Regions from separate parts of the Paraburkholderia sp. CNPSo 3076 genome, predicted to be linked through region 2. Evidence: riboswitches for the same ligand, from Rfam matches in the RefSeq annotation. Region 2 holds a riboswitch; each other region holds the start of a gene.
What was found. Region 2 has a riboswitch for cobalamin ahead of cobG (precorrin-3B synthase). Riboswitches for the same ligand answer to the same signal wherever they lie in the genome.
Positions count from the first base shown of each region.

Region 1: another riboswitch for cobalamin. It lies ahead of M3A49_RS24810 (porin); the one in region 2 lies ahead of cobG (precorrin-3B synthase).
Region 3: another riboswitch for cobalamin. It lies ahead of M3A49_RS13100 (CbtB domain-containing protein); the one in region 2 lies ahead of cobG (precorrin-3B synthase).

Region 1 covers NZ_JAPMAL010000022.1:4,982-15,470, forward strand. Annotated here, with positions in the region: gene M3A49_RS24795 (DUF305 domain-containing protein) at 1-386, opposite strand, end outside; gene M3A49_RS24800 (MFS transporter) at 705-2,288, shown strand; gene M3A49_RS24805 (acid phosphatase) at 2,448-4,409, shown strand; gene M3A49_RS24810 (porin) at 4,470-5,564, opposite strand; cobalamin riboswitch at 5,812-5,963, opposite strand; cobalamin riboswitch at 6,037-6,219, shown strand; gene M3A49_RS24815 (TonB-dependent receptor domain-containing protein) at 6,322-8,271, shown strand; gene M3A49_RS24820 (PQQ-binding-like beta-propeller repeat protein) at 8,320-8,961, opposite strand; gene M3A49_RS24825 (helix-turn-helix domain-containing protein) at 8,997-10,217, opposite strand; gene M3A49_RS24830 (DUF899 domain-containing protein) at 10,367-10,489, shown strand, end outside.
Region 2 covers NZ_JAPMAL010000010.1:90,764-101,252, forward strand. Annotated here, with positions in the region: gene M3A49_RS13530 (MarC family protein) at 1-196, opposite strand, end outside; gene M3A49_RS13535 (DUF3311 domain-containing protein) at 443-658, shown strand; gene M3A49_RS13540 (sodium:solute symporter family protein) at 655-2,130, shown strand; gene M3A49_RS13545 (glutathione S-transferase family protein) at 2,192-2,809, opposite strand; gene M3A49_RS13550 (hypothetical protein) at 2,823-3,188, opposite strand; gene M3A49_RS13555 (MarR family winged helix-turn-helix transcriptional regulator) at 3,294-3,740, shown strand; gene cobM (precorrin-4 C(11)-methyltransferase) at 3,743-4,474, opposite strand; gene M3A49_RS13565 (cobalt-precorrin-6A reductase) at 4,489-5,214, opposite strand; gene cbiE (precorrin-6y C5,15-methyltransferase (decarboxylating) subunit CbiE) at 5,211-6,437, opposite strand; cobalamin riboswitch at 6,520-6,713, shown strand; gene cobG (precorrin-3B synthase) at 6,809-8,194, shown strand; gene M3A49_RS13580 (precorrin-8X methylmutase) at 8,187-8,813, shown strand; gene M3A49_RS13585 (precorrin-2 C(20)-methyltransferase) at 8,814-9,545, shown strand; gene cobJ (precorrin-3B C(17)-methyltransferase) at 9,533-10,489, shown strand, end outside.
Region 3 covers NZ_JAPMAL010000009.1:227,417-237,905, reverse strand. Annotated here, with positions in the region: gene M3A49_RS13115 (hypothetical protein) at 1-88, shown strand, start outside; gene M3A49_RS13110 (patatin-like phospholipase family protein) at 132-1,169, shown strand; gene M3A49_RS13105 (histidine phosphatase family protein) at 1,246-1,866, opposite strand; cobalamin riboswitch at 1,924-2,069, shown strand; gene M3A49_RS13100 (CbtB domain-containing protein) at 2,109-2,327, shown strand; gene M3A49_RS13095 (CbtA family protein) at 2,341-3,093, shown strand; gene M3A49_RS13090 (ABC transporter permease) at 3,411-4,100, shown strand; gene M3A49_RS13085 (ABC transporter permease) at 4,114-4,827, shown strand; gene M3A49_RS13080 (ABC transporter ATP-binding protein) at 4,848-5,639, shown strand; gene M3A49_RS13075 (GlxA family transcriptional regulator) at 5,800-6,771, shown strand; gene M3A49_RS13070 (aspartate aminotransferase family protein) at 6,954-8,171, shown strand; gene aruF (arginine/ornithine succinyltransferase subunit alpha) at 8,214-9,293, shown strand; gene astA (arginine N-succinyltransferase) at 9,290-10,324, shown strand; gene astD (succinylglutamate-semialdehyde dehydrogenase) at 10,327-10,489, shown strand, end outside.

The sequences.
Region 1 (10,489 bases), on a different contig from region 2:
ATCGGCGTCGGCGCCGTGTTCGGGTCATGCACCGCGAGGCGCATGGCAACGATCTCCTGCTGTTGCTCGACCACGATCTCCTGAGCGATCCTGCGTAACTGTTCGTTGTGTCCATGCCGCAGTTCCGCCATGGCCATGTCGACGGCACCCTGATGATGGGGAATCATTGTTGCGACGAAATCGCGGTCGACGTCGCCCGTGGGCCTGGCCGCCATTCCGGTCATCATCTTCGTCATGGCCGCGTCGTTTTCAGAGAGAAACGAGGCTTCCTCACTGTCGCGAGACGCTCCCGCGTCACTCGACGACGCGGCGCATAGACCGGCCAGGGAAAGCACGGCCGCACCGCTCACCGTTGCCCGCAAAACGAGTCGAACTGCAGCGTTCATCACGTCCCCTCCGTATTGGTCGAATCCCGGTCGATGTGAAGGCAAACAGCGGACTCGCCGATTTACTCCCTGCAGAGCGAAATTGAATTGCAGATCGACGAGCCGCGAAACGTTGGCAAACGCTTCCGGACTCACCTGGCCTCGCGCGGGCCCGGTGGAATAAGTTCGTCGATGGCGTGTTCGTTCCGTGACATTCGCATCAGCGGGCGTACCATCATTGCACAGCGCATGAAGGTCGCACGCGCGGGCCCGACCGATTGATCTTTTGCTGGGCGCCGCATAGCAGATTAGCCGCGTCGCAGCGGTGAGGAGCGCTACATGGCCACGAGCATTGGGCTTCACGATCAGGCGCGGCAGCTGTTGCCGTTTCGCGAGTCGGTATTGGCGATGCTCGGCGTCGCGTCGGTTTCGATGCTGATCGCGCTCGACCAGACCATCGTTGGCACCGCACTGCCGCGCATCGTCGCGGAGCTCAAGGGGTTCGAGCTCTATGCGTGGGTCGCGACGTCCTACATGCTTGCCTCGGTCATCACGATTCCGATCTTCGGGCGTCTGGGCGATCTGTTCGGCCGCAAGCCCTTCATGCTGGCAGCGATCCTGGTCTTCACCCTCGCCTCGGTGCTCTGCGGGATCGCGACCAACATGCTGTTTCTCGTGCTCGCGCGCGGCCTGCAGGGCATCGGCGGCGGCATCATGATGGGGACGGTGTTCGCCACCGTCGCCGACCTGTTCCCCGATCCGCGGCTACGCCTGCGTTGGCTGGTGTTCGTCTCCTCTGCGTTTGGCCTTGCAAACGTGGTCGGGCCAACGCTTGGGGGCATGCTGACCCAGCACGGCAGTTGGCGCCTCGTGTTCTTCGTCAACGTGCCGGTGGGTGTGGTGGCGCTCTTCTTCGTGCACGCTTTCCTGCCGCATCTGCACCATGCCCGCGAAGGCGCGCGACTGCGTCTCGACTGGCTCGGCGCTTGCGTCGTCGCCGTCACGTTCGGCGCGCTGCAACTCGCCATCGAGCTCTTGCCGAGGCAAGGCTGGACGACTTCGACGATCGTGCTCGCGGTGATCGTGCTGGTCTGTTCATTGACGCTTTTCTTCTGGGAAAAGCGCATGGGCTATCCGATCATCCCCGTGGACATGCTGCTCGACCGCAAGCTCGGTCCGCTCTTTGCGATGTCGGTGCTCGGCGGGTTTGCGTTGTTCTCGCTAGTTTTCTATGTGCCGCTGCTGTTCCAGGGCGGCTATGCGATGTCGCCGCGCGCCTCGGGCATGCTGATCACGCCGCTCCTGCTCGGCACGACGGTCGGCAGTTTCGTGAACAATCGCGTGGTCACGCGTATCCGGCGCGCCAACGCGATTCTCTACGTCGGCTTTGCGTTGTCCGCTTTCGCGAGCCTCGCGGTGGTCGTGCTGCGAGGCAATGAGCCGCATCTCGTGTGGATGGCGTGCATGGGCGCGAGCGGCCTGGGGCTGGGCCTCGTGGGCACGAGCCTCACGGTCTGCTCGCAGCAGATCGTCTCGCGCGACCATCTCGGCGCCGCCACGGCGATGCTGCAATCGCTGCGCACATTCGGCGGCATGCTGGGCACGGCGATGACGGGCGCGCTGCTCGGGCATATTTACACGATGGGCGTGAATCGCTCGCTCGACTCGTATCAGGCGACGCAATGGTTCAAGTCGTTTGCGAGTCCCGAACTGCTCGTGGACCGCGCCGACCAGGCCGCGCTGATCAGCCGCCTCGTGAGCGCCGGCCATGCCGGGGACGCGATGATGAATTCGGCGCGCAGCGCACTCGTGGATTCGATCCACATGGGCCTCATCGTCGCTGCCGTGGCCGCGCTAGCCGGCCTCTGTCTCGCGTGGTTCGTGCCGCCCGTACGGGTCGGCTATCTCGAGGCGCGGCAGTAAATGAACGGCGAATCATATTTCACCCGCACTTCAATTCCGTTACCGTTTAACATCAGCGTAATAAATTAGTAATTAGGGAGTAATCGAGGGTAAGCATAATTCGCCGCCGTCAGTCAGGAATAACCACACCGCATCCACCACGACGACGGAGCCCTCAGCATGCCCGCATCACGCCACCGAACTGCGCTGCCGCTCTACCTGGCAGTGCTTATCAGCGTTGCCGCGCTGACCGCCTGCGGAGGCGGCAATAGCGATCCCGCCACCACTGCCGCCATTCCCGCGCCGCCCACCGACCCCGGCTTCGTGGACAACGCGCCGATTCCCGACGTACCTGCTTTCGTCGACAATATCGCGACCAACCAGCGCGGCGACGCGCGTTACGCCACGCTCGCGACCAATGCGGGCGTGCGCGTGGTGGCGCGCTTCCTCGATCTCTGGCAGCCGCTCACGCTGCTCGTGGACGCGGGCGTTTCCGCGCCTGCCAACGGCACGTTCCCCGCGGTCGTGCCTTCGACGTGGACGGGCGTCCCCACCGACGGCACGCCCAACGGCGCGATCCTCAACAGCACGGTGCTGAACGCGAACATCCAGTACGTCGTGACCGCGACGACCCAGCGCAGCGCGGCGCAGGCCGACGCGGCCTACTACGACGACCGGCGCGGCAAGGGCTACAGCGTGACCGACGGCATGGGGCCGCTCACCGCCGCCTGGCGCTCGGCCGCCCAGCAAACCACGAGCATCACGTCGATTCCCGCGGACGCGACCACGACGCTCTACAACGACTCGGGCAACAACACGGGCGTAGGCAGCACGAGCAACGCGACCTTCGGCAAGGTGGTCGACTTGCTCAACACGATGGGCAACAACGCTTCCACCGAGCCCGCCAAGCGCTTCTACAAATACGCGCGACCGTTCCGCTGGAGCACGAGCGTCGTGGTCGATCCCACGCTCGTGCCGGCCATCAGCACGACGCCTTCGACGGATGGCGGCTTCATCAGCGGCCACGAAGCCGAAGCCATGCGCGACGCGATGACGATGGCGTATCTCGTGCCCGAGCGTTACCAGGAAATGGCGAGCCGCGGCCTCGAACTCGGCGAAAACCGTATTCTCGCGGGCATGCATTCGCCGCTCGATGTAATTGGCGGCCGCATGTTCGCGCTGGCCGTCACCGCCGCGAATCTCTACGACCCCGCCAACGCCACGCTCAAGAGCGCGGCCTACGCGCAGGCGCACAGCGCGCTCGAACAGGCCACCGGCACGAGCGCCACGACCTTCCCCGCCTTCGCGCATTCGGCCACGACCGCGACCGACCGCTTCGCCGTCTATGCGACCAACAAGTCGGAATTCGCGCGCCGCATGACGTTCGGTTTCAGCCAGATTGAATCGACCGAGGCGCCGCCCGTCGTGCCCAAGGGTGCCGAGGTGCTACTCGAAACGCGCTTCCCATACCTGAGCGCCGGCCAGCGCCGCGTCGTGCTGAAGACGACCGAAGTCGCCTCGGGCTATCCGGTCATGGACGACGCCGAAGGCTGGGGCCGTCTGAACATGTTTAGTGCCGCAGATGGTTATGGCACGTTCAACGGCAACGTGATCGTGGCGATGGACGCAACCCAGGGCGGGTTCAATGCCGCCGACAGCTGGCGCAACGACATCGCCGGCTCGGGCAAGCTCACGCTGCAGGGCAGCGGCACGCTCACGCTCGCGGGCAACAACAGTTACACGGGCGGCTCGCAGGTGAGCGGCGGCGTGCTCTGCGCAGCGTCGACCACGGCCTTCGGCAACGGCGACGTGTACGTCGGGTCCGGCGGCGGCGTGACCGTGGCGACGAGCGCGCCGTTGACGGTGACGGGCAAATACACGCAACTCGATGGCACGACGCTCGAACTCGACATCGACGGCAACGGCGGCGGACGCCTGCGCGTGGGCGGCCAGCTCACGGTGGCGGGCGGCACGCTGCATGTGAAGTTCGTGAACGGCTATACGCCGAGAGCGGGCGACTCGATCGACGTGATCGACGGCAGCGGCGCATCGGTGAAATTCGCGACGGTCACGGTGGATGGCTTCAAGGCCACCCCCGTTTATTCTTCGACCGGCGTTGCAGTGAAGCTTTCGGCTTCGTGATCTAGCCACGCGGTAAAACGGCCCCGAATCGCAAGGGTTCGGGGCCGCTTTGTGTGTGCGTCAGAAGCGATGCCGGATGCCCGCCGCCACGAGCACCTGGTTGCGGCCGCCCGACGGGTCGCAGGTGTTGATCATCGCGAACGCACCGGACGACGCGCGCTGATAGATCGCCTCGGTATACACGTCCGTGCGCTTCGACAGCTGATAGTCGGCCTGCAGCGCGCCTTGATGCCAATGCGCGGAGGTCGCGCCCGTATAGGCATACATGCCCGCCAGCGAGAACGCGGGCGTGACCTGCCAAAGCGCGTTCACTTCGTAGTTGCTGAAGGCGATCGAAGGCAGCGGCGCGCCGCCGTCGGCCTCGCTCACGCCGGTATGAATGGAACGTGACCAGGCCGCGCCGAGCGTCACGTCGCCGAGCACGTAGCTCATGCCCGCGCCGATGGTGTCTTCGCGCTGCACCGCGACCTCGGTCGGCACGAGGCCCGCGCCCGGCAGCACCGACGTATCGTACGCACCGACCGAAGAGGCGCCGCGTCCGTCGATGTGCATCCATGCCACGCCGGCGCTGAACGGGCCGCCCTCGTAATGCGCGCCGAAGCCGTAGGCGCGGTTCTGCGCGAAGCGGCCCGCCGCGTTTGAAAACGCGTACATCGCGCCGGCGCTGAAACCACCGTACGTGGCGCTCGCGAACTTCACGGCGTTCGAGGCGAGCCACGAATTGTTGGCGTTGTCGTTGTCGAACGGATGCGCGAATGCCGTCCCGCCCGCACCGCCCGTCAGAGTGAACGGGGCGAAGTAGTCGTGCATCGTGTCGTACTGGCGGCCCAGCGTGATCGTGCCAAATCGTTCGGATTGCAAACCGACGTAGAACGGATGGTCGTTGAAGGCTTCGCCAGACGTGACCGAGAAGCCGCGCTCGAGGCGAAAGATCGCGGCGTTGCCGCCGCCGAGATCCTCGCTGCCCTGCAGGCCCCAAAAACTGCCGTCGATAAGGCCCGAGCCTGCGCGATACTGGGTGTGGCCGCCAACGTCGCTGAAATAGTCGACGCTAGCGTCGATCTCACCGTACAACGTGACCTGCTGCGCCGAGGCGCCAGCGCCTGTGAATGCCAAAGCCGCGCCACCAAGGACGGCCAGAATGTGCGTGTTCATGAGTCTTCTTGTTTGTGCTTGTAAAGAATGCATGGACGAGCGCCGTCAGCCCTCGCTCGATGCGGCGAGGTGCTCCGACGTCGTCGTTAATCCGTCAATATCCAGCGTGCTTTTGAACAGCGAACGCATGGCGGTCCGTGAGCGGTCTATCGCCGCATCGGGGCCAGTGGTGGCGACCGGATTGGGCCGCCTTTCTAAGGTAGGAGGGTGTGCATTGACGGCTCCTTGGTTTACGCGCCCTGGAACGAGTCGTGAAATAAACGCAGCGAGGTCTGACTTCTGGCTCGATTGACAGCCAGTCACAGTGGCGCGACCGCGCCGGATTCCCACCGGCTTCCCTGCTGCATTTCGCTCGTGCAGCGCCTACGCGCGAAAAACAGCTGCAAGGATAGCGTAAGTTTCGGGAGTGGCCAAACCGGGTGTTTTCGCCACACGACATTCGTCAAAGGTTGACGAGGCTAATGCGCGGCCATTACCCTTGCGCGCTGATGGTTCCCGGCGACGGGATCAAAAGGGAACGCAGTGCAAGACTGCGGCTGCCCCCGCAACTGTAAGCGGCGAGTCCATGCCAGAGCGTGCCACTGGGAAACCGGGAAGGCCGGCAACGGATGTCGACCCGCGAGCCAGGAGACCTGCCATCAGCCGAGTCCAGCAGCCGCAGCGGGCGGGGATCCCCGATGCGCAAGCACCGCCCACGCGGCGATCGCCCGTTGCACGGACAGCCCGTATTTCAGGAGCTGTTTCCAGCCACCGCATCATGAAGTTTCGCCAATTCGTATTGACCTCCGCTGCGCTCGCCTGTGCGTGGCAATCCGCGCATGCCGACGCCGCTGCCGACGCCGCCGACGCATCGTCCACCCAGACGCAGCAGCAAGCCGGCGGCGACACCACGCTGCCCAATATCCTCGTCGTGGGCGACACGCAGCATCTGCCGCAATCGTTCGACCAGCGCTACGCGACCACCCAGGTGCTCACTCGCGAAGACCTCGACCGCGTCTCCCCCGTCGACCCCGGCATCGCGCAGGCGCTCGCCACGCTGCCGGGTGTCACCGTCTCGCAGACCGGCGGCCCGGGGTCGTACACGGGGGTGAGCATCCGCGGCTCGTCGGCTGACCAGGTGGCCGTGTTCATCGACGGTATACGCGTGGGCTCCGTCACCACGGGCACGGCCGAATGGGCCGATCTGGCGACCGCCTCGTTCGACCGCGTCGAGGTGATCTCGGGGCCCGCGGCCGCCTCGTTCGGCGCGGATGCCGTGGGCGGCGTCGTGCAGCTCTTCACGCGCCATGCGTCGAACCAGCCGAACCAGACCACCGTCTCGTTCGGCGGCGGCTCGAACAAGACCTTCGACACGCAGGTGCGCACCTCGGGCACGATCGGCTCGACAGGGCCGCTTTCCGCGTTGAGCGGCCTCACCTACTCGCTGGGCCTGCACGACTACAATACGGCGGGCATCGACGCGACGCAGCCTTGGGCTTACGGCCACGAAGACGGCCGCAACCCGTACCACGCGCAGAACCTGGACGCGCGCCTCGGCTACGCGCACGACAGGTGGTCGATCTCGACCTTCGCGCTCTACCACCGCTCCGATCTCTCGTACGACAACGCGGGAGGCAACGACCGCCAGCGCGACACCCAGCTCACGACCGGCATCGCGTTCCACCTCGACATCACACCGACCACGCAGTTCGACCAGTCCGTGGGCTACGGGACGGACCGTCAGTTCCTCTATTCGAACGACCCGACTATCCCGACCGACGAGATCGACTCGACGCGCTTTTCCACTACCACGTCGATGACGCATCAGGAAAGGGGCCACACGCTCTTCGGCATGCCGCTCGACGGCGAGACCAAGCTCGCCTACGACTACACGCGCGAGATGGCATTCCTGCCGGTGGATGTGCCGGGCGGCCTGCCCGCGCGCAACGATTCGGCCGTGTCGATGCATCAGTCCACCACGCTCGGACCCGTCACGCTGTTTCTGGCGGGGCGACACGAAATCGTGCAAGGGCGATCGGTGAATACGGGCAACGTCGCGCTTTCGTGGGCGGTCACGCCGGTCTATACGGCGCGCGTTTCGTACGGCAATGCGTTCCGCCTGCCGACGTTCAACGACCTTTACTATCCGGGCTACTCGAACCCCAACCTGCTGCCCGAGCGCAGCGACTCGGTCGAAGCCGCGCTCGATGCCACCACGTCGATCGGCACGTTCACCGCAGCCGTGTACGACACGCGCGTGCACGATCTCATCACGTACAACTCGCAGACTTTCCTGCCCGTGAACGTGGGCCGCGCGCACATACAGGGGCTCGACCTCTCGTACAAGGGCACGCTCGGCAAGTCCACGCCGGTGAGCCTCACGGTGGGGATTCTGAATCCACAGGACGTGACCGACCAGACCTGGCTCAATCGCCGCCCGCGCCAGACGGTGAGCCTGAGCGTGGATCACACATGGGACGAGTTCCAGCTCCACGCGCTCAGCACCGGCGTTTCGCTGTTGTATAACGGCTCGACGTTCGACGACCAGCTCAACACGATCTACCTGCCATCGTGGACGACGGTGAGCCTGCGCGCGTCGTACAAGGTCAACGCGCATCTCGCGCTTTCGGCCACGCTTTCGAACGTGTTCAACCGGCAGTACGTGAGCGCCTACGGGTACAACACGCTGGGGCGCACGGCGTTCGGCAAGGCCACCTATACGTTCTGAGCGTTGCATGCAAGCGGGTGCGCTTGAGCTTCTCGCACGCCCGCTCGCCTAGCCCTCGCGCTTCGGCCGCCGCACGGCGCGAATCTTCCCGCTGTTGCCGCCGCCACAGAAAAACTGCTCGCCGCCATCGGACTCCAGCCCCGAAACGGCGGTGCCGGGCGGCATGTCGAGTTGTTCCAGCACTTCGCCCGTGCCCGGATCGATACGCCGCAAGTCGCTCTCGTCGCCTTCCCAGGTGCCGTGCCACAGCTCGCCGTCCACCCACGTCACGCCCGTGACGAAGCGGCTCGATTCGAGCGTGCGCAAAATCGCCCCGGTCTGCGGATCGACCTGATGGATCTTGCGCTCGCGATACACCCCGACCCAAAGCGTGCCGTCCGCCCAAGCGAGTCCCGAGTCGCCGCCGCCTCCGGGCGCGGGAATCGTGGCGAGCACACGGCCCGTTTCAGGGTCGATCTTGTGGATGCGGTCCTCGGCGATCTGAAACAGATGCCGGCCGTCGAAGGCCGTGCCCGCGTGCGCCGCGATGTCAATCGAGCGCTGCGTCTCGCCGCTCTGCGGATCGAGCGACGCGATTCGCTCGCCCGCGGCGAACCACACCTGCTTGCCGTCGTACGAGACCCCGCCCACCTTCTCGATGCCGGGAAAAGGACCGTACTCGCGGACGATTTCGGCGGTCGAACGTTTCATGATTACCTCCTTGAATGAAGGGACAGGCGTTCATCCTAATCGCCTGGCAGCGGCGCGGGGAGTAACAAGGTCGTCGCGAATCCCGGGACGGGCGGCGTGGTCCAGCGGCGCGCGCGGCCGTAACCGAACGACTGCACCTTGTCCGCCGCGGCAAGCGCATCGAGCGCGCGCTGCACGGTGCGCTGGCTCGCGCCGAGCGCGACCGCCAGCGCCGAACTCGACCACGATTCGCCATCGGCGAGAAAAGCCAGCACGGCAGCGTACTTTTCTTCCACAGGCCGCGCCAGCACCACCACTTCGCTCGAGTGGCGCGGCGCCAGCGCAAAGCCCTGCTGGGTCGCGCCGATCTCGGCCACGTCGCGCATCAGCGTGCGCAAGCGGCCGATTTCCACGCGAAGGCGGGCACGGTGCGTTTCGTCGGCGTGCCGGGTGCGAAAGGCGCGGGCGATGAGCGCGTCGCGCGGCACGTCGGCGGGCCACGCCTCGGCGAGCGCCCGGGCGAGCACAAACAGCACGGGCCGTCTTGCCAGTTCGATGACCGTGGCGCCTTCGCGGGCGACGTAGCGGCACGCGTCCACGATGAGCGCCTTCGAGGCGAGCAGCGCCTCGACGTCTTCCAGCAGCAGCACCCGCTCTTCACCGCGCGCGATAAGGCGCGCAGCCGGCGAGGTCAACAGCTGCGCGGCGCTCTCGATCTCGGCGCTCAGCGCCGCGATGCCCGCCGCGCGCGCAGCGCGTGCGGCCTCGGAGAGCGAGCGCCGCGCCACCTGCGTTTGAATGCGCCGCATGGCGATGCCGGCGGCGATCAGCTCATGCGCCGCGCGCAATGCGGGCGGCAGCGGCGCGGGATCGGCTTCGGCAAGCATGCCCCCGGCCTCGTCGAGCCGGCCGATGAGCAGCAAACGGCGAATTTCCAGGTAGCGCGCGTGCGCCGCATTGAGGCGGTCGCCATGGGCTTCCAGCGTTTGCCGCGCCGCAGCGAGCGTATCGGTCGGCCAGCCGAGATCGCGTGAGGCGAGCGCGATTTCGGCCTCGGCGACGACGCAGCGCGCGCGAGCCACCGCCTCGCGCGCGCCGAAGCCGCGCGCCGCGCTGCGCAGCAGCGCTTTGGCGCGCGCGAAGTCACCGAGCTGCGCCATGGCGATGCCGCGCAGCGCGAGCGCGGGCGCGTCGTCGCGCAACGCGACCCGGTTCAGCGCGCCAAGCGGATCACCGGCCGCAAGCGCGCGCGCCGCAGCCGTGATCAGCGAATCCATGGTCATGGAAATCCCGCCACACTTGTCACTCCCCCTCCTCCTCGGTCCGGACCTAATCTAACACGGCGATCAAACGAATCATCGATCGAACGACACGGCGATGCGCACAGTGCGCCGCCACCATAGTGAATCCATAGGAGGACCAGGCGATGGCAACCCATACCACAGGAACACGCGAAGACTGGCTTGCGGCACGCATCGAACTACTCGCCGCCGAGAAAGAACACACCCGCCGCGGCGACGCACTGGCGCAGCAACGCCAGGCGTTGCCG
Region 2 (10,489 bases):
TGGGCGTGCCCACGAAAAACGCCGCGACCAGCACGAAGAACGCATTGATCGCCACGCGCTTGGCCAGCAGGCGCCGCTCTTCGTCGGTGAGGTTCGCGGTGCGGTCGAGAAAAACGAAGGCAACGCCAATGGGATTGATGATGCTGATGAGTCCGGTGAAACCGAACAGGATGTCTGAAATCAGGCTCTCGATCATGGAGTCGATCCGGTAAGGGGATGCGCAAAAAGCGCGCCGGGCTGGCGAGAAGTGTAGCCGGATCGGCATTAGGCGTGCCTGATCGACGTCGCTCGATGCCCTGAAAAATGGCGCGTTGCAGCAATTTTTACAGCGGGCCCTTCAGTATTTTTGGCAGCTTTACGGGGCGCGTTCACAAGCATAGAGTGGGTTGCCTCGCACCCCGACGCGACGTTTCTTTTCTTCTCATATGAAAGAGGAGTTGCCATGTCACTGCGGTTGCTCGCTGCCCTGCCCTTTATCGGCATCCTGTTAGGGGTGCCGTTCGTCAATCGCACCGAGCCACTCGTGCTCGGCATGCCGCTCGTGCTCGCGTGGATCGTCATGTGGGTCGTGCTGGCCGCGGTGATCATGGGCATCGTCTACCGGCTCGACCCGGTCAACCGGCTTTCGGGCGAAGCGGATGCGGAGGTGCGATCATGAGCGCCCTCATCATCATCGCGGCGATGACCCTCGTCGCGCTCTTCCTCGGCGTGCGCGCCCGCCGGGGACACGACATGAGTCTCGAGCAGTGGTCGGTGGGCGGACGCAGCTTCGGCACCGCGTTCGTGTTCCTGCTGATGGCGGGCGAAATCTACACGACCTTCACGTTTCTGGGCGGCAGCGGCTTCGCCTACGGCAAGGGCGCGCCCGTCTACTACATTCTTGCCTACGGCACACTTGCATACATCCTCTCATACTGGATGCTGCCGCCCGTATGGCGCTTCGCCAAGCAGCACCGGCTCGTCTCGCAGCCGCACTTCTTCGCGCGCAAGTATCAGAGCCCCGCGCTCGGCGTGCTCGTGGCGTGTGTGGGCGTGCTCGCGCTCGTGCCCTATCTCGTGCTGCAATTGAAGGGCCTCGGCATCATCGTGACGACGGCCTCGTATGGCGCGGTTTCGTCAACGGCGGCGATCTGGATCGGGGCGATCGTGGTGACGGTCTACGTGATCGCTTCGGGCGTGCGCGGCTGCGCATGGAACTCGGTTGTGAAAGACACGATGATTCTCGCCATCGCCGTGTTCCTCGGCATCTACCTGCCGATTCACCACTATGGCAGCCTGAGCGAGATGTTCCGCGCCATCGACGCGGCCAAGCCCGGCTTCCTCACCTTCCCGGCACGCGGCCAGAGCGTAACGTGGTTCCAGTCCACCGTGCTCCTCACGGCGCTGGGCTTCTTCATGTGGCCGCACACGTTCATGTCGGTGTATACCGCGAAGAACGAGCGTATTTTCCGCCGCAACGCGATGATCCTGCCGCTCTACCAGCTCATTCTGCTGTTCGTGTTTTTCTGCGGTTTCGCGGCGGTGCTCAAGGTGCCGGGACTCAAGGGCGGCGACATCGACCTCTCGCTCTTTCGCCTCGCGCTGCAAACGTTCGATCCGTGGTTCGTGGGCGTGATCGGCGCGGCCGGCGTGCTCACCGCGCTCGTGCCGGGTTCGATGATCCTCACGACGGCATCCACGCTGCTTGCCAATGACGTCTACCGCGGCGGCCTCGTGAAGAACGCCGACGACGCGCGCGTCGCGAAGCTCGCACGCCTGTTCGTGCCGGTGATCGCGCTCGTGGCCGTGGGCTTCACGCTCCGGGGCGGCGAAACCATCGTCGCGCTGCTGCTGATGGGCTATAACTTCGTCACGCAGTTGTTCCCGGCACTGGTGTGCAGCCTTTCCGCGCGCAACCGCGTGACGAAGCAAGGCGCGTTTTGCGGCATCGTGGCGGGCGTGCTGGTCGTCATCGTCACGACGATGACGCACCTGAGCGTCGCGCAACTGCTTCCGTTCGCACCGGACGCCATCAAGGACGTCAACATCGGCTTCCTTGCGCTGTTCGTGAACGTGATCGTGCTTGCGGTGGTGAGCACGGTGACGCAGCCGCGCACGCATGTGGATCATGAGCATGCGCGGGCGCATTGATATTGCGTAACGCGGCAGCGAGGCGGCCCAATCGGCAGGTTCCGGTTGGGCCGTTTTCTATTTATGCAGCCTTGCGCGCTTCGGCAATGCGCTGCGGCGCCTCGGGACGCGCGTAGAGGCGTTCGAGATACGCCTGCAAGCCCGGGAAGCCGTCGAGCAGTTGCACTTCGTTGGCCCAGTCCATCAGATAAACCGTCACGCAGTCGGCGACCGAAAGCTTGTTGCCGACGATGAACTCGCGTCCTTCGAGGTGCTTCTCGAGCACCGCGGCCATGGCCCTGAAGTCCTCCCGCGCGAGTTCGATATCGGCCGGACTGCGCTTTTCCGGCGGATAAAGGAACGAATGCCGTGTGATTCTCCAAAGCGGCTGTTCCAGCTCGGTGACCGCGAACAGGGTCCAGCGATACGCCTGCGCGCGTTCGTCGAGATCCGCGGGCAATAGCGCTTTCTCCGGATATTTATCCGCGAGATACAGCACGATGGCAGCCGACTCGGGAATCACGCGGTCGCCGTCGATCAGCACGGGCACCTTGCCCGCGGGATTGATGCGCAGGTATTCGGGCCGCCTGTGCTCGCCTTCGAGCAGATTGACCGAGATGAATTCGAAATCGGCGTCGACTTCCTTGAGGCCCCATAGCGCGCGTTGCGAACGGGTGCCGGCAAAACCGTACAGTTTCATGACGCGCCTCCGTTCAGACACCGGGAATCGGCAGAACCGGCATCAGTTCGACGCCCTCGCCCGGGAAAATCGAAAAATGCGGGTGCCCTTCGAACAGCTTCGCGGCCTCTTCGTGCGATGCGGCACGCAGCACGGTATAGCCCGTTAGCGCGTTAGACGTATCCGCGATGCCATGCTCGCCAATCGACTTGGTCTTGCCGAGCGGCCCGCCCATATCGACGATCGACGCCTTGTGCTTTTCGACCCACGCGTGCCAGGCCGCAATGCCCTCCTTCTCCTTTGCGTGTCGATCCGCTTCGGAAAGCGCCGCCCAACCCTTCATGCGTGCGTTGTCTTTGGTACCGAGAAAAACAGCGAGAAACAGTTTCTGATCGCTCATGTGTCCTCCAACTGCTGGTCTGGTTGCTGGTCTGAAAAACGGGAACAACGGCATGTCGCCCATCCGGCCTTGACAGCATAGGTTGATATCAACATAATTGCAACCATGGCACGTGCAAAGAAACTTCCCTTCGAAACCACGCTATTGGTGCGCGATTGCTGCCTGTGTCTGCATATGCAGCGCGCGGCACGCAATCTCGCGCGCATTTTCGACGACGTGCTGCGTCCGCTCGATCTCACGAACGGGCAATTTTCGCTGCTGATGTCGCTGAATCGTCCGCATCCGCCCGGCATGAAAGACGTGGCGTCGCTGCTGGCCATGGACCGCACCACGCTCACGGCCGCGCTCAAGCCACTGGAGCGGCGCGGCCTCGTCGTGATCGAGCAGGACCCGGAAGACAAGCGCAGCCGTTTGCTGAGCCTCTCCGACGAGGGGCATCGGCTGCTCAACGCGGCGTTTCCGCTATGGCAGCAAACGCATGAGGAAATCGAAAAGGAGTTTGCCGATGGCGAGGTGGACAAGCTGCGGGCGCACTTGCGCGCGCTTTCGTAGCCCTAGCGCTTCTGCGCCCCATACAGCGTCGAATCCGCAAATCCCTCCGCCGCGAGCACGCGCCCCACGAGAATCAGCGCCGTACGCTCGATATCCGTAGCCACCACCTTCTGCGCGATATCCGCGAGCGTGCCCGTTACGCGTTCCTCGTCGGGCCAGCTCACGCGATAGATCACCGCGACCGGGCAATCCTCGCCATAGTGCGGCCGCAATTCCTCGACGATGCGCGCGATATGGCGCACGCCCAGGTGAATCGCGAGCGTCGCTTTGTGACGCGCGAGGTCGGCTAGCTGCTCGCCTTCGGGCATCGACGTTTTCGTGGCGTAGCGCGTAAGGATGAGCGTCTGCGAAATGCCGGGCAGCGTGAGTTCGCTGCCGAGCGCCGCCGCGCACGCAGCGGTCGCGGTCACGCCGGGCACGACTTCATAAGGAATACCAAGTAGACGCAGCCGCCGGATCTGCTCGCCGATTGCGCCAAAGAGGGACGGGTCGCCCGAATGCACGCGCGCCACGTCGAAGCCCTGGGCATGCGCGCTTTCGAGCAACGCGACGATCTCGTCGAGCGTGAGCGGCGCCGTGTCCACCACCTTGTGCGCGCGGTGGCCTTCCAGCACGGCGGGCGGCACGAGCGAGCCCGCGTAGAGAATGACGGGGCAGCTGCGCACGAGGCGCTGGCCCTTCACGGTGATCAGTTCAGGATCGCCCGGACCCGCGCCGATAAAGAAAACGGTCATGCGTGGAAACTCCGCTAAATAGGGTTCGCGAGCGCGTCGATTGCCGCTTGCGCCGACGTGAATTCACGTTGCGCTGCGGGCAGCGGCGGCCGCTGCATCATCACCACAGGCAAGCCCATTTCGCGCGCGACGGCGAGCTTCGCTTCGGTCGCGCCGCCGCCGCTGTTCTTGCTGACCACGACGTCGATGCGCGCTTCGGTAAAGAGCGCGCGCTCGCCAACGGCTGTGAACGGCCCGCGCGCGTCGATGACGCGAGCGCGGGCATGGCCGGGATGCGCTTCGAGGCAACGGATCGTCCAGTGCTGCTGCGGCGGCACTTCGTTCAGATGCGCAAGCGGCTCGCGCCCGAGCGTGAAGAGCGGGCGCGCGAACGGCACGATCGCTTCGACTACGCCGGCCCAGCCGCTCACCATGCGCCAGTCGTCGCCGGGCTGCGGCTGCCACGGCGCACGCCGCAGCGCCCAGTACGGCACCTGTGCCGCAGCGCACGCGCGCGCCGCGTTGGCGCTGATCTGCGCGGCATAGGGATGCGTGGCGTCGAAAACGAGTGCGATGTTTTCGTCGACGAGAAAGCGCGCGAGTCCTTCTGCCCCGCCAAAGCCACCCACACGCACCGCGCAGGCGAGATCGGCGGGCACGCGGCCAAGGCCCGCGAGCGAGTACACGTGCTGCGGGCCGAGCGTGCGCGCGATCGCCAGCGCATCGCCGGTGCCGCCGAGCAGCAGGATGCGCGCCGTCACGGCTTGACGGCCTCGTAAAGCGTGACAGGCAAGGCCTGACGCCAGGTATCGAAGCCGCCCAGCGGCTGCGCCTCGCCGATGCCGATGCGCGTGAGCGTGCCGCCGTGCTGCGCGCGCCATGCCACGAGTGCCGCTTCGCTCTGCAATGTCACCGCGTTCGCGACGAGCCGCCCGCCGCTCGCTAGCGCCGCCCAGCACGCGGCCAGCACGCCGGGTACGGTCACGCCGCCGCCGATGAAGACCGCGTCGGGCGCGGCAAGTCCTGCGAGCGCGTCGGGCGCGCGGCCCGCGACGAGTTGCAAACCCGGTACGCCCAACGCCGCGCGATTGTGCTCGATGAAACGTTGACGCTCGGCGTGCGCCTCGATCGCGATCGCGCGGCAAGCGGCGTGCGAGCGCATCCACTCGATGCCGATCGAGCCGCTGCCCGCGCCCACGTCCCAAAGCAGCGCGCCGGGCGTCGGCGCGAGACGTGCGAGCGTGAGTGCGCGCACGTCGCGCTTCGTGATCTGACCATCGTGGCGGTAGGCGTCGTCGGGAAGGCCGGGCGTGAGCGTCCAGCCGCGCGCGGGCGTCTGCACACTATCGCTTTCGCATTCGAACGCGACCAGATTGAGTGCCGCGGCTTCTTCGACGTGCCACGCATCGGCGCGGCCTTCAATGCGGCGCTCGAGCGGGCCGCCCAGATGCTCGAATACGGCAAGACGCGTGGCGCCGAAGCCCGCTGCGGCGAGCAACGCGGCAAGCGCCGCGGGCGTGCGCCCATCCGCGCTCAACGCGAGCACGCGCGAGCGCGCGTAGAGATGGCGGCGCAGCGCATCGAGCGGACGGCCGACGAGCGAGACCATCGCCGTATCCTGCAACGCCCACCCCCTGCGCGCCGCCGCGAGCGAGAGCGACGACGGCGCGGGCAGCACGCGCATTTCACCGGGCGCCACGCGGCGCGCGAGCGTCGCGCCCACGCCGAACAGCATGGGGTCGCCGCTCGCAAGCACGCATACGGACAGATTCGACTCGCGGTACGCAAGCAGCGCCTCCACGCTGAACGGCTGCGGCCACGCTTCGCGCCGCGCACGCACGCGCGAGGGCAGCATCGCGAGATGGCGCTCGCCGCCCGTCACGATGGCCGCGTCGAACAGCGCGCGCCGCGCGTCGCGCCCGAGCCCCGCGTAGCCATCGTCGCCGATGCCCACCACCGTCAGCCATGCCTGCGTGCCCTGCATTCGCTCTCCCACCGTTGCCTGTTTCTCTAGACCGCCACGGGCCCGCAGCCCGATCGTGGGGCGAAGCACGCGTGAAAACGGGCATAATACCGTGTCCGCCGGCGCCGTTAAGGCAACTTTGCATGGGACCGGAGTAAGGGAACACAGCAAGCTGTGGCCGCCCCCGCGACTGTGAGCAGCGAGACCGCATCCACCCGAGCCACTGGTATTACCGGGAAGGCCGACGCGGTCGACGACCTGCGAGCCAGGAGACCTGCCGGCCGAATGTTCGCGCGAACCCATATCGGGCGGGGTGTACCGATATCGCTGCCGTTTCCCGCCTGGCGCGCGGGCAGCGCGCTGCTGCCGCGCAATGCTTACCCGGTATTCCCTTGAAACACGAAACGAAACCCGTCTCGCCCGCTGCTGCATTGGCCGTGCTCCGCCCCTCGGCGTGCCCGGGGCTCGTGCGCATAGTCGCGGCGCGCGACGGCGGCCTGTGCCGCATCCGTCTGCCTGGCGGCGTGCTGAGCGCCGCGCGGGCACGCGCCCTCGCCGACGCCGCGTCGACGCATGCGAGCGGCGTGCTCGAACTGACCAATCGCGCGAACGTGCAGATTCGCGGCGTGCGTGCAGGCGAGGACGCGGCGTTGAGCGCCACGCTGATCGACGCGGGCCTCGGCCCCGCCGGCGTCGACGCCGCGAGCCCGGTCGAGCGCGCGTGCACCGCCGACGAACTGCGCAACGTGATGCTGAGCCCGCTCGCGGGCCTCGACCCGAATGCGTTGTGCGACACGACGGCACTCACCGCCGCGCTCATCGACATGATGCAGCGCGAGCCGCGTTTCGCCGCGCTCTCGCCCAAGTTCGCGCTGCAACTGGACGGCGGCGAACGTGTGGCGATGCTCGAGCATCCGCACGACATCTGGCTCGCCGCGCTGCCGCATGGCGCGACGGTGCGCTTCGCGGTGGGCTTCGCGGGTTGCCCCACGGCGCGGCCAGTCGGCACGCTCGCCGCCGAAGACGTTTGCGCATCGATGCGCGCGCTGCTGCATGCGTTCCTCGATCTCGCCGGAGTGGACGCAACACGCATGCGCGACGTGCTGTCCGCTCACTCGCTCGACGCGCTGCTGCAGCGCGCGCAACAGCATGGCGAATGCGCGCTGATGCGTGACGACGCCGCCCTGCACGCATGGCGCCGCGCGGCGAGTCCCGCCGACTTGCGCCTCGGCGCACACGCGCTGCGCAGCGACGGCAGCGGCTATGTGGGCGCGCAGCCCGCGCTCGGCCGTATCGACGCGCAAACGCTGCGCGCGCTAGCCGCACTCGCTGAAGACTCAGGCGATGCGACGCTGCGCGTGACGCCATGGCAAGGCGTGCTGCTGCCCAACGTGCCCGCGCACGCCATGCCCGCCGCGCTCGAACGCCTGCACGCGCTCGGCCTCATCGTCTCGCGCGCCAACCCGCTTGCACGCCTGATCGCGTGCACGGGCTCGACGGGATGCGCAAAAAGCCACGCGGACACGAAAGCCGACGCACAGCGCCTCGCCGCCCTGCTGCCGCCCGGCGCCGAAGCCCACCTGAGCGGCTGCGAGCGCTCCTGCGCGGCCGCGCATTGCGCGCCGTTCACGTTGCTCGCCAGCGCACCGGACCACTATGACCTGTACCAGCGCGACGATACGCAAAGCGGCTTCGGCCAGCTCGTCGCGCGCAACCTGACGATCGAAGCCGCTGCGCTGGCACTCGCGCAGCAGCCCCGGAGTACCCAAGATGTCTGATTACATCCGCGACGGCCAGGCGATCTATCGCAAGTCGTTCGCGACGATCCGCGCCGAAGCCGACCTCTCGCGCATTCCCGTCGACCTCGAAAAACTCGCCGTGCGCGTGATTCACGCCTGCGGCATGGTCGACGTGGCCGCCGACCTCGCGTTTTCCGCAGGCGCGGGCACGGCGGGCCGCAACGCGCTCGCGGGCGGCGCGCCGATTCTCTGTGACGCGAAAATGGTCGCCAATGGCGTGACGCGCGCGCGCCTGCCCGCGAACAACGCCGTGATCTGCACGCTCGACGATCCCGCCGTACCGGATCTCGCGCGCGAGATCGGCAACACGCGCTCGGCAGCCGCGCTCGAACTGTGGCGGCCGCACCTTGCAGGCAGCGTCGTTGCGATCGGCAATGCGCCTACCGCGCTCTTTTATCTGCTCGACATGATCGCCGCCGGCGCACCGCGCCCCGCGCTGATCCTCGGCTTTCCCGTGGGCTTCGTCGGCGCGGCCGAGTCCAAGGCGCAGCTCACAGCCGAAAGTCATGGCGTGCCCTTCGTCGTCGTGCACGGCCGCCGCGGCGGCAGCGCGATGGCCGCCGCCGCCGTCAACGCACTCGCTTCGGAGACCGAATAAATGATCCGCAAAGGACGTCTGCACGGCATTGGCGTCGGCCCCGGCGACCCCGAACTGCTCACGCTCAAGGCGCTGCGCCTGCTCAAGGCCGCGCCCGTAGTCGCGTATTTCGTCGCGAAGGGCAAGAAAGGCAATGCGTTCGGCATTGTCGAGGGCCATCTCGAAGCGGAGCAGGAACGCCTGCCGCTCGTGTACCCCGTCACGACCGAAGCGCTCGAACCGCCGCTCTCGTATGAAGCGATCATCGCCGACTTCTACGACGGCGCGGCGCAAACGCTTTCGCGCCATCTCGACGCCGGACGCGACGTGGCCGTGATCTGCGAAGGCGATCCGTTCTTCTACGGCTCGTACATGTATCTGCACGATCGGCTCGCCGCGCGCTACGAGGCCGAAGTCGTGCCGGGCGTGTGCTCGATGCTGGGCGGCGCGGCGGTGCTCGGCGTGCCGCTCGTCTACCGCAACCAGAGCCTCGCCGTCCTCTCCGGGGTGCTGCCCGAAGACGAATTGCGCCGGCGCCTGGCCGACGCTGACGCCGCCGTGATCATGAAACTGGGCCGCAACTTCGACAAGGTGCGCCGCGTGCTGGGCGAGCTGGGCCTCGCGCATCGCGCGCTATATGTCGAGCGCGCAACGATGGCGAACCAGCGTATCGTCGCGCTCGACGACGTCGATCCGATGGCTTCGCCCTACTTCTCGCTGCTCGTCGTGCCGGGGGTGAAATGGCAGTCGTGACGCCGCCCGCCATCGTCATTCTCGGTCCCGGCGCACTCGCCACGGCGCGGCGCGTGCAGGCGCTTTACCCAGGCGCGCAGGTCCATGCGCTCCAGGGCCGCGTGGCAGGCGATGTCGCGTTCAGCGAGCTTGGCGCGCATTTGCGCGAATGCTATACGCGTGGCCTGCCCATCGTCGCGCTGTGCGCGGCGGGCATCGTGATTCGCTGCCTCGCGGCGCTCCTTGCCAACAAGGGCGCGGAGCCGCCGGTGCTCGCGCTCGCCGAGGACGGCAGCGCCGTCGTGCCGTTGCTCGGTGGACTCACCGGCGTGAACGTCATGGCACGCGAAATTGGCACGGCGCTCGCAGTTGCCCCCGCCATCACCACGAGCGGCGAATTGCGCTTCGGCACCTGCCTGCTCAATCCGCCCGCGGGTTATGCGCTTGCGAGCCTCGCGCAAGGCAAGCGCTTCGTCTCCGATCTGCTGGCGGGCGCAACGACACGCGTGGACGGCCAGGCACCGTGGCTGGAAAACGTCGATCTGCCGCGCGACGCCGCGGCGCGCCATGCGATACGCGTGAGCGCGCACAGCTGGGACGGCAGTCCCGACGACCTCGTGATTCATCCTCGCAGCATCGTCGCGGCCGTGGGTGCGCCACGCGAAGCGCTTGCCGCTTGCGTGCGCCGCGCACTCGTTGCACATGGCCTCGCGCCGCTCGCGCTCGCGGCGCTCGTCGCCCCTGCTGCGCACATGCGCGATGCGTCGCTCGCGCAGGCGGCAACGGAACTCGGCGTACCGCTGCGCTTCGTCGATAGCGCGGAGAACACCGCGCAAGCCACGCTCGCCGCCCTCGACTTTGCGGCAAACGTCGAACGCTATGCGCCGAACGACAACGGCGTCGCCCTCGCCTGCGCGGCCGCGCCGCTCGACCCGCTTGCGCTGGGCCGCGCGCGCGGCAAGCTC
Region 3 (10,489 bases), on a different contig from region 2:
GACGCCCGAAGCGTATTTCAATGTGCATTTCGGACCGGACGGGCGGGTCACGACGACCTCGCGCTCGGACGTGATCCGCGGTCGCTGACTCGGTCGACGCAGTTGACCCATGACCACGCAAGGAGGCGCGCATGATGAACCGGCGACGGCCCAAGCGTGTGGGACTCGTGCTCGGCGGCGGCGCCGCGCGCGGCTGGGCGCATATCGGTGCGATTCGTGCGCTCGAGGAAGCGGGCATCAAGCCCGACGTGGTGTGCGGGACGTCGATTGGCGCGCTGGTCGGCGCCGTGTACGCGAACGGCGATCTCGACTGGCTCGAGGACTGGGTGGGCAAGCTCACCTGGCAGACCGTGGTGCGCCTGCTCGACTTGCGTTTTTCGGGCGGCCTGCTCGGCGGGCGCAAGGTGATCGACCTGTTTGCGCACCAGTTCAACGGCCGCTCGATCGATGACCTGCGGCTGCCGTTCACGGCGGTCGCCACCGAACTCGACACGGGGCGCGAGGTCTGGCTGCGCGAAGGCGGCGTGGTGGACGCCGTGCGCGCTTCGATCGCGATTCCCGGCATCTTTACGCCGATCTGGCATGACGGCGTGTGGCTCGTGGACGGCGGACTGAGCAACCCGGTGCCGGTGTCCGCCGCGCGCGCGATGCGCGCGGACACCGTGATCGCCATCGATCTCAATCACGACATTCTCAACGGCCGCGACCTGGGCGGCGCGATCGACACGATGCCGCGCGAGCTGCCCGTGGAGGCGAGCGACGCGGCGACGGCGGCATCGGCTGCCAAGGCGGACAGCGGCGCCGCCACTGGCGCTGAAAACAGCGACGCGGCGCCTGAACCGCTCCTGCGCCGCAACGGCAAGCGCTTCCCGCGCTGGCTGCAGCCTGCAGGCCCCGGCGCGGCTGGCGGGCCGGACGTGCGCGTGGCGCCGCCGCCTAGCACGCGTGTGCCTTCGGTATTGAGCTCGGTGGCCCAGAGCATCGACATCATGCAGGTGCGCATTACGCGCAGCCGCCTTGCAGGCGAGCCCGCCGACGTGCTGATCCAGCCGCGCCTGGGCGGTATGGGGATCTTCGACTTTCATCGCGCCTCGCCCGCCATCGAGGAAGGGCGCGCGGCCGTGCAGTACATGATGCCGGCCATCAAGGCGCAGCTAGGGCTGGACTAGGGCGCTTCTCGTGCGCTGCTGGCTACAGGTCCAGCATGCCGGCGACGGCGAATTTCGGTGCCTCCCGCTCCTCACCTCAATCCACCGCGGCGAGCCACACCCAGCCGTGCTGCATGCGGCGTAGCGCCGTCACGGAAAGCGGCGCGATTTCGATCGAGCGAAAACTTGATGACAGCGCGCCCAGCGCGTGAAGAATCGCCGCCCGGATCACGCTTGCGTGCGTGAAGGCGATCAGGTTGTGGCCCAAGTCGGGCGCCGCGTCGAGCCAGGCGCCGACGCGCGTGCGGACATCGTCGAACGATTCGCCGCCGCCTGGCGGCCGAAAGCCTGGATCACGCGTCCAGGCCGCAAGGGCTTCGGGCACTTCGCGCGCGAGATCCGTGAGGCGCTGGCCTTGCCACGCGCCGAAGGCGGTTTCGGCGAGCGCGTCAGCTGGCGTTGCCCCCGCGAAGCCTGCCGCGTGAGCGCTCGCGCGGGCGATCGCGACGGGACTCGTGAACGCGCGCGGCACCTCGGCGTTGCGATTGCCACCGGCCAGCCGCGCGTGCCAGCGTTCGCGCCAGGCGGCAAGCGCCTCAAGTGCGCGCGCATCGAGCGCTTCTTCGGCGTCATCGCCCGCTACAGGCGCTTGCGGGAATGTTCCCGAGCGCAGCGCGGCATTCGCCGCATGGCTCACCAGCCAGACTGTCGTCGGCATGCTTTTCCTTATGCTTCACTACTCTGTGGCTGACCTATCCAGGTGACATCCGGGCCGCGGCCAGCCGTCGCAGCGCGTAGAATACAGGCTCCACGACACGCGGAAGCCGGTGCAAGTCCGGCGCGGTCGCGCCACTGTAACTGGTTGCCGTCGATTGAATCGAAGCAACGGAAGTCAGACCTGCGCGTCGTGAACCACTCTTTCAACGACTAGCGGGGCGCGTAACCCCAGGAGAAGTCAGCATGTCCGAAACCTCATTCCCCTTGCAGCACGCACCGGCCGCGCCGGCGCCCATTCCGCTGCGAGAGATCCTGCCCTGGGCGATCTTCGGCGGCCTCATGCTGCTGCTGGCCTTGTACTTCGTGGGCGCCGAGCAGGGCGCCACGTCGATCTTCCCGGGCATGTACGTCCACGAATTCGTTCACGACGGCCGCCATCTGCTCGGCTTTCCCTGCCACTGACCGGGAGCCGGATATGGTTGGCAAGTTGCTGGTACGCGGCATGCTCGCAGGCATCGCCGCGGGGCTCCTCACGTTCGGCTTCGCGAAAATCGCAGGCGAGCCTCAGGTCGATCAGGCGATTTCCTTCGAAGAGAAAGCCGACGCCGCGAAGGGTGAGGCACCCGAGCCCGAGATCGTGAGCCGCAAGACCCAGGCGAGCATCGGTCTCTTCACGGGCGTGATGGTCTATGGCGCGTCGATCGGCGGCCTCTTTGCGCTCGTCTTCGCATATGCGAACGGTCGCGTGGGGCGTCTTTCGCCGCGTGCGCTCTCGGCCTGGCTCGCGCTCGCGGCGTTCGTCGCGATCTACCTGGTGCCGAACATCAAGTATCCGGCGAATCCGCCCTCGGTCGGCGACCCGGAGACAATCGGCTATCGAACCGGGCTCTTCTTCCTGATGATCGCGATCTCGATCGCCGTGTCGGTGTTCTCGCTCAAGGTGCGCGCCGCATTCGTGCCGCGCCTTGGCGTCTGGAACGCTTCGATCGTGGCGCTCGTGCTGTTCGTCGTCGTGATCGGCGCGATCCAGCTCGCGCTGCCGGCGATCAACGAGGTGCCCGCCGCCTTCCCGGCCGTGCTGCTGTGGAAGTTCCGGACGGTGTCGATCGGCATGCAGGTCATTCTCTGGATCACGATCGGCCTGCTGTTTGGCGCGCTCGCCGAAAAGCTGCCTGGCGCGAACGCCCGTGCGGGCGGCGCACGCGGCACGCAAACGCGCGCCGCTTAAGCTCCGCCGGGGTCGCAGCGCGCACGCCGCGCACCTATCGAAAAAGCGACCCCAAACTTGCGTAAATGCCCCGCGCGCCTCGCGTGCCGGGGCACTTTTTTCGCCTTTCAAAAGCATCGCGCCCGCGGCTGCGTGGGCCCAATCCGCACGCATCCGTGCGCCGCGCCGCAATGCTGCACTGCAATATACGCGCCGCGCGAGTTTGAGCAATCCATTTTGCACTGAGACGATCCGCGCCAGTTCATCGGTTTCGACGGCGCTCAGGTGCCGCGCGAGGCCGCCCGAAACGACAAAACGAATTTGTTCCGGAGACGCGCGTGATCCTTTACGGCTTTGGCCCGGTGCTGCTCGCCGGCACGATCCAGACCATCGAGCTTTCGCTGCTCTCGCTCGGCGTGGCTGTGCTGCTCGGCCTGGCCGGCGCGGCGGCCAAGCTCTCGTTCAACCGGCCGCTCGCGGCCGTGGCGACCGCCTACACGACACTGATCCGCTCGGTGCCCGACCTCGTGCTGATGCTGCTGCTCTTCTACAGCATCCAGATCGGCGTGAACGAGGCCACCGACGCGCTCGGCATGGCGCAGATCGACATCGATCCGTTCGTGGCCGGCGTCGTCACGCTCGGCTTCATTTACGGCGCGTACTTCACCGAAACCTTTCGCGGCGCGTTTCTCGCGGTGCCGCGCGGCCAGCTCGAAGCGGGCCATGCCTACGGCATGAGCGGCGCGCGCGTGTTCGCCCGCATCCTCTTTCCGCAGATGATGCGTTTTGCGCTGCCCGGCATCGGCAACAACTGGCAGGTGCTCGTCAAGGCGACGGCGCTCGTCTCGATCATCGGTCTCGCCGATGTCGTGAAGGCCGCCCAGGACGCGGGCCGCAGCACCTTCAACCTGTTTTTCTTCCTCGTGATTGCGGCGCTCATCTATCTCGCGATCACCACGCTCTCGAACTTCGCGCTCGTCTGGCTCGAACGCCGCTATTCGGTGGGCGTGCGTCACGCGCAACTCTGAGGAAAAGGCCGTCATGAACGAAATCATTCAGCAATTCGGCCGCGCGTTCCTCTACTGGGACGGCGAGCATGTCTCCGGCCTCGCGATGACGCTGTGGCTGCTTGTGATCTCTGTCGCCTTCGGCTTCGTGTGCGCGGTGCCGCTCGCCGTGGCGCGCGTGTCGAGCCGCCGCTGGCTCTCGCTGCCGGTGCGCTTCTACACCTACGTGTTTCGCGGCACGCCGCTCTACGTGCAGTTGCTGCTCATCTACACGGGCGTGTACAGTCTCGCGTTCATCCGTTCGGAGCCGCTGCTCGACGCGTTCTTCCGCAGCGGCCTGAACTGCGCGGTGCTCGCGTTCGCCCTCAACACCTGTGCGTACACGACGGAGATTTTCGCGGGTGCGATTCGCGCCACCTCGCATGGCGAAGTGGAAGCGGCGCGCGCCTACGGTATGAGCCCGTTCACGATGTACTGGCGCGTGGTCCTGCCTTCGGCGCTGCGCCGCGCACTGCCGCTGTACAGTAACGAGGTGATCCTGATGCTGCACGCGACCACGGTGGCCTTCACCGCCACGGTGCCCGATATCCTCAAGGTCGCGCGCGACGCCAACTCGGCGACCTACCGCTCGTTCGAGTCGTTCGGCCTCGCTGCGCTGATCTACTGTGCGGTATCGTTCGTGCTGGTGGCCGCGTTCCGCCGCGCCGAAAAACGCTGGCTCGGCCATCTCGCCGTGCGCACCCGCTGATTCATCGCAAACTGGAGACCATCTTGGCTCAGACGCAATCCTCAGATAGCAAGCTCGTCGCGCGCGACATCCATAAGCGCTACGGCGACAACGAGGTGCTCAAAGGCGTCTCGCTCGACGCGAAGAAGGGCGACGTGATCAGCATCATCGGCGCGAGCGGCTCGGGCAAGAGCACCTTCCTGCGCTGCATCAATTTCCTCGAGAGGCCGAACGCGGGCGAGATCGTCGTAGACGGCGAGGTCGTGCGCACGAAGGCGGGCCGCAACGGCGACCTGGACGTGGCCGATCACAAGCAATTGCAGCGCATCCGCACCAAGCTCGCGATGGTGTTCCAGCACTTCAATCTCTGGTCGCATATGAACGTGCTCGAGAACGTGATGGAAGCGCCCCTGCACGTGCTGGGCGTGCCGCGCAAGGAAGCCGAGGACCGCGCGCGGCAGTATCTGGAGAAAGTGGGTCTCGCGCCTCGCGTGGAGAAGCAGTATCCCTCGCATCTTTCGGGCGGCCAGCAGCAGCGCGTGGCGATCGCGCGCGCACTCGCCATGCATCCCGACGTGATGCTGTTCGACGAGCCCACCTCCGCGCTCGACCCCGAACTCGTGGGCGAAGTGCTCAAGGTGATGCAAAAGCTCGCCGAAGAGGGTCGCACGATGATCGTCGTCACCCACGAAATGGGCTTTGCGCGCAACGTCTCGAATCATGTGATGTTCCTGCACCAGGGGCGCACGGAGGAAGAGGGCGCGCCCGGCGATGTGCTCGGCGCGCCGAAGAGCGATCGTCTGCGCCAGTTCCTCTCGGGCAGCCTCAAGTAAGCGGCGCGGTTCGCATCGCGCTTTCGTTTTATTGCCTTCGATGGTTCGTCAAGCCGTTCCCCCTTCTGCTTCCGTTCCTGCCGCGCCCGGCGGCCAGGCGGCGCTCGCTCGCGCCGGTCGCACGACCCAGGTGGCGATCGTCGCGCTCCCGCCCGTTTCGATGTCGGGCGTGGGCCCGATTGTCGACGCGCTCAATCTCGCTAACGAGATCGACGGCCGCGCGCTGTACCGCTGGCAGATGTGCTCGTGGAACGGCCGCCCCGTGCCGCTCGCGGGCGGCGCGCAGTGGCCCGCCGACTGCGCGTTCGGCGACGCCGTTGCGGCCGACTGGCTCATCGTCGTCACCGAGCGCTACCAGCAGTTCGCCGACTACCGGCTCTTTCTCGCGAGCCTCGCGCGCGTGGGCCAGCGCACGCCGCTCGTCACGGGCATTCACCACGGCATCTGGTGGCTCGCGATGGCGGGGCAGTTGCAGGGCTATCGCGTGGCCGCGAACTGGGAGACGTTCCAGCAGTTCGCCGAGCAGTTCGAGCGCACCATCGTCACACAGCACATCTACGAAATCGACCGCGACCGCGCGACTTGCGCGGGCGGCCAGGCCACGCTCGACTTCATGCTCGCGATGATCGGCCGCGACCATGGCCCGGAACTCGCCGAGCGCATTGCCGACGCGCTCGGCGCAAGCACGCTGCGCAGCGGCGACGAGCGCCAGCGTATTCCGTTCGTGACCGCGCCCGGCGAGCGGCACCCGCGCCTGAACGACGCGCTCAAGCTGATGGAGGCGAATATCGAGGACCCGCTCACGACCGACGAGATCGCGAATCTCGTGGGCGTGTCGCGGCGGCAGCTCGAGCGGCTCTTTCGCCAGTACCTCGGCGCGATGCCGTCGAAGTACTACCTGGGCCTGCGCCTTGCCAAGGCGCGCTCGCAGTTGCAGCGCACCAGCAAGTCGGTGGTGCAGATCAGTCTCGCGTGCGGGTTTTCTTCAGCGGCGCATTTTTCGAATGCGTACCGCGAGCGCTTCGGCGTGACGCCGCGCGAGGATCGCCGCAACTGGATCGAGCGCCAGCACGGCGGGGCCGCCGCCGAGCCGCGCGCGGGCGCGCTCGTCGAGCCGCCGGAAGTTCAGTGAACCTGGCCGCGGCGCGGCAAGCGTCCGGACCTTGCAGGTTCCGTACGAAAAAACGCGTCGCGCCTGCGCAAGACGTTTGCGCCGAGCTTGCCTACACTGCACAAGCTACCTGAGCGAAAGGGCACGGCCCCAACGCACACCGACCCCGAATTCGACACGCACTGAGTAATAGAGGAATCGCCATGAACGACCAGACTGTGAGCCGCAAGACCTTCGACGAAGTGATGGTGCCGTGTTTCTCGCCCGCGCCGTTCGTGCCGGATCGCGGGGAAGGCTCGCGCGTGTGGGACACCGAGGGCCGCGATTACATCGACTTCGCGTGCGGCATCGCCGTGACCTCGCTCGGCCACGCGCACCCGGAGTTGCTGCGCGTGCTCGAGGAGCAGGGCAGCAAGCTTTGGCACATCGGCAACGGCTACACCAACGAGCCGGTGTTGCGTCTTGCGCGCCAGCTCGAAGCACTTACGTTCGCCGACCGCGCGTTCTTCGCGAACTCGGGCGCGGAGGCCAATGAGGCGGCGCTCAAGCTCGCGCGCCGCGTGGCGTTCGATCGGCACGGCGCCGACAAGTTCGAGATCATCTCGTTCACCCAGTCGTTCCACGGCCGCACGTTCTTCACCGTGAGCGTGGGCGGCCAGCCCAAGTATTCGGAAGGCTTCGGCCCCGTGCCGGGTGGCATCACGCACTTGGAGTACAACGATATCGAAGCGGCGAAGCGCGCCATCGGCGCGCAGACCTGCGCTGTGATCGTCGAGCCGGTGCAGGGCGAGGGCGGTGTGATTCCCGCCGATCCCGCGTTCCTGCGCGCGCTGCGCGAAGCGTGCGATGCGCACGGCGCGCTGCTGATTTTCGACGAGGTGCAAACGGGCGTGGGCCGCACGGGCCACTTCTACGCTTACGAAGATACGGGCGTCACGCCCGACATCCTCACGACGGCCAAGGCGCTCGGCAACGGCTTTCCGATCGGCGCGATGCTCACGACCGAAGCGATTGCGGCGCACTTCAAGGTGGGCGTGCATGGCACGACCTATGGCGGCAATCCGCTGGGCGCCGCGATTGCGGGCAAGGTGGTCGAGCTGGTGAGCGATCCGGCGCTGCTGGCGGGCGTGCGCGCGCGCGGCGAAGCGATTCGCGGCAAGCTCGCGAAGCTCAACGAGCGTTTCGACATGTTCAAGGAAGTGCGCGGCAAGGGGCTTCTGATCGGCGCCGAACTGAATGCGCGCTTTGCGGGCCGCGCCAAGGACTTCAACGGGGCGGCCGCGAATCGCGGCGTGATGATGCTGATTGCCGGGCCGGACGTGCTGCGCTTCGCGCCCTCGCTCATCATTCCCGAAGCGGACCTCGACGAAGGCTTTGCGCGCTTCGAGCACGCCTGCGCAGATGTGATCGGTGCACGCTAAATCGTAACCCAGCCGCAACCCAGCGCACACACAGGACCGACGATGCTATTCGTTCGCCCCGCCAGGCTTTCCGATCTCGACGCGATCGCCCACATGGCGCACACCGCGCAGCCGGTGCTGCATTCGCTGCCGCACGACCGCGCGGCGCTGGAAGCGCGCATCGCGCTTTCAGAAGATTCGTTTCGCGCGGACGTGGACTTCCCCGGTGAGGAGTTCTATCTGTTCGTGCTCGAAGATTCCGCCACGGGGCGGCTCGTCGGCACCTCGAGCATCGTGGCGGCGGCCGGCTACGCCGAGCCGTTCTACGCGTTTCGCAACGACGCGCTCATTCATGCGTCGCGCGAGCTGCACGTGAACCGCAAGATTCACGCGCTCACGATGTCGCACGAACTCACGGGCAAGAGCCGCCTCGCGGGCTTCTACATCGAGCCCTCGCTGCGCGGCGACGCGGCCGCGCATCTCATGTCGCGCGCACGCATGATGTACGTCGCGATGAACCGCCGGCGCTTCACGCCCGAAGTGTTCTCGCTGCTGCTCGGCGTGACCGACGACACGGGCGCCTCGCCCTTCTGGGAGGCCGTGGGGCGCAAGTTCTTCGGACGCGATTTCAAGGACATCGAACTGGCCTCGGGCGGACGCAGCCGCACCTTCATCGCCGAGGTCATGCCGGCTTATCCGCTCTATGTGCCGCTGCTGCCGGAGCCGGCGCAGCGCGTGCTCGGCGAGCCCGATCCGAGCGCCTTGCTCGCTTACGAGATCCATCTGGAAGAAGGCTTCGAGCCGGATCGTTACGTCGATATTTTCGACGCAGGCCCGGTGCTGACTGCGCAGGTGGACCGCACGGCCTCGGTCGCCGGCAACGAGACGCGCACGGTGCGCGAAGTGGCGCTCGCAACGAACCTGGAAGGCGCGGCGTATCTGGTCGCGAGCCAGCACGCGGGCGAGTTCCGCTGCGTGCTCGCGACGCTGCCCGAGAGCGAGAAGGGCGCGGGCATCATCGCGCCGCTCGACGCGAGCGCGCGCGCCGCGCTCGGCGTGCAGGACGGCGAGCCGGTGCGCTGTGCGCCGCTATATCGCGCCACCCCGCAAACAGAGGATGCCTATATGGGAGACGCACAATGATCGTGGTACGCGTCGTGCAAACGGGCGACGTGGACGCACTCGTCTCGCTCGCTCAGGAAACGGGCCCCGGCCTCACCACCTTCAAGCCCGATCGCGAGGCGCTCAAGGCGCGCATCGAGCGCGCGCGGCGCACGCTGGCGGGCGAGGCCGAGCTGCGCGAAGCCGGCTACTTCTTCGTGATGGAAGACACGGCCACGGGCGACGTGGCCGGCGTATGCGGCATCGAAACGGCCGTGGGTCTGGAGCAGCCGTTCTACAACTACCGCGTGAGCACGGTGGTGCACGCAAGCCAGGAGCTCGGCATCTGGACGCGCATGCGCGCGCTCAATATCTCGCACGATCTCACGGGCTATGCCGAGGTGTGTTCGCTCTTTCTTTCGCCGCGCTATCGCACGGGCGGAATGGGCAGCCTGCTTTCGCGATCGCGCTTCATGTTCATCGCGCAGTTTCGCGAGCGCTTTCCCGAGCGCCTGTGCGCGGAATTGCGCGGCCATTTCGACGCGCAAGGCACGTCGCCGTTCTGGCGTGCGGTCGGTTCGCACTTCTACCAGATCGATTTCAACGCTGCCGACTACCTCAGCTCGCACGGGCGCAAGTCGTTCCTCGCGGAACTGATGCCGCGTTATCCGGTGTACGTGGAGCTGCTGCCCGAGGAAGCGCAGGCTTGTGTCGGCCTCACGCATGCCGACACGATTCCCGCGCGCCGCATGCTCGAAGCCGAGGGGCTGCGCTACGAGAATCACGTCGATATCTTCGACGCGGGCCCGGTGCTCGAATGCCACATCGGCGACCTGCGCACGGTGCGCGAGAGCGTGGTCGTGCCGGTCGAGATCGGTGAGGCGCATGCCGAAGCGGGCGTGCGCTCACTCGTATCCAACACGTCGCTCGGCGATTTCCGCGTGGGGTTCGCGCCGGGCGTCGTGCACGACGGCGTGTTCACGCTGAGCGCCAGGGAAGCGGCGGCGCTGAACGTCGCGGCGGGCGATCCGGTGCGCGTGCTCGGCCCCGCGCAAAAGCATCAAAAGGGATGACCATGAACGAGCTTTACATCGATGGACAATGGTGCGCGGCCTCGGGCCCCGCGTTCGCTTCGCGCAACCCCGGCACGGGCGAGACCGTGTGGAGCGGCAATGGCGCGAGCGCCGAAGATGTCGATCGCGCCGTGAATGCCGCGCGCCGCGCGTTTGCCGCGTGGG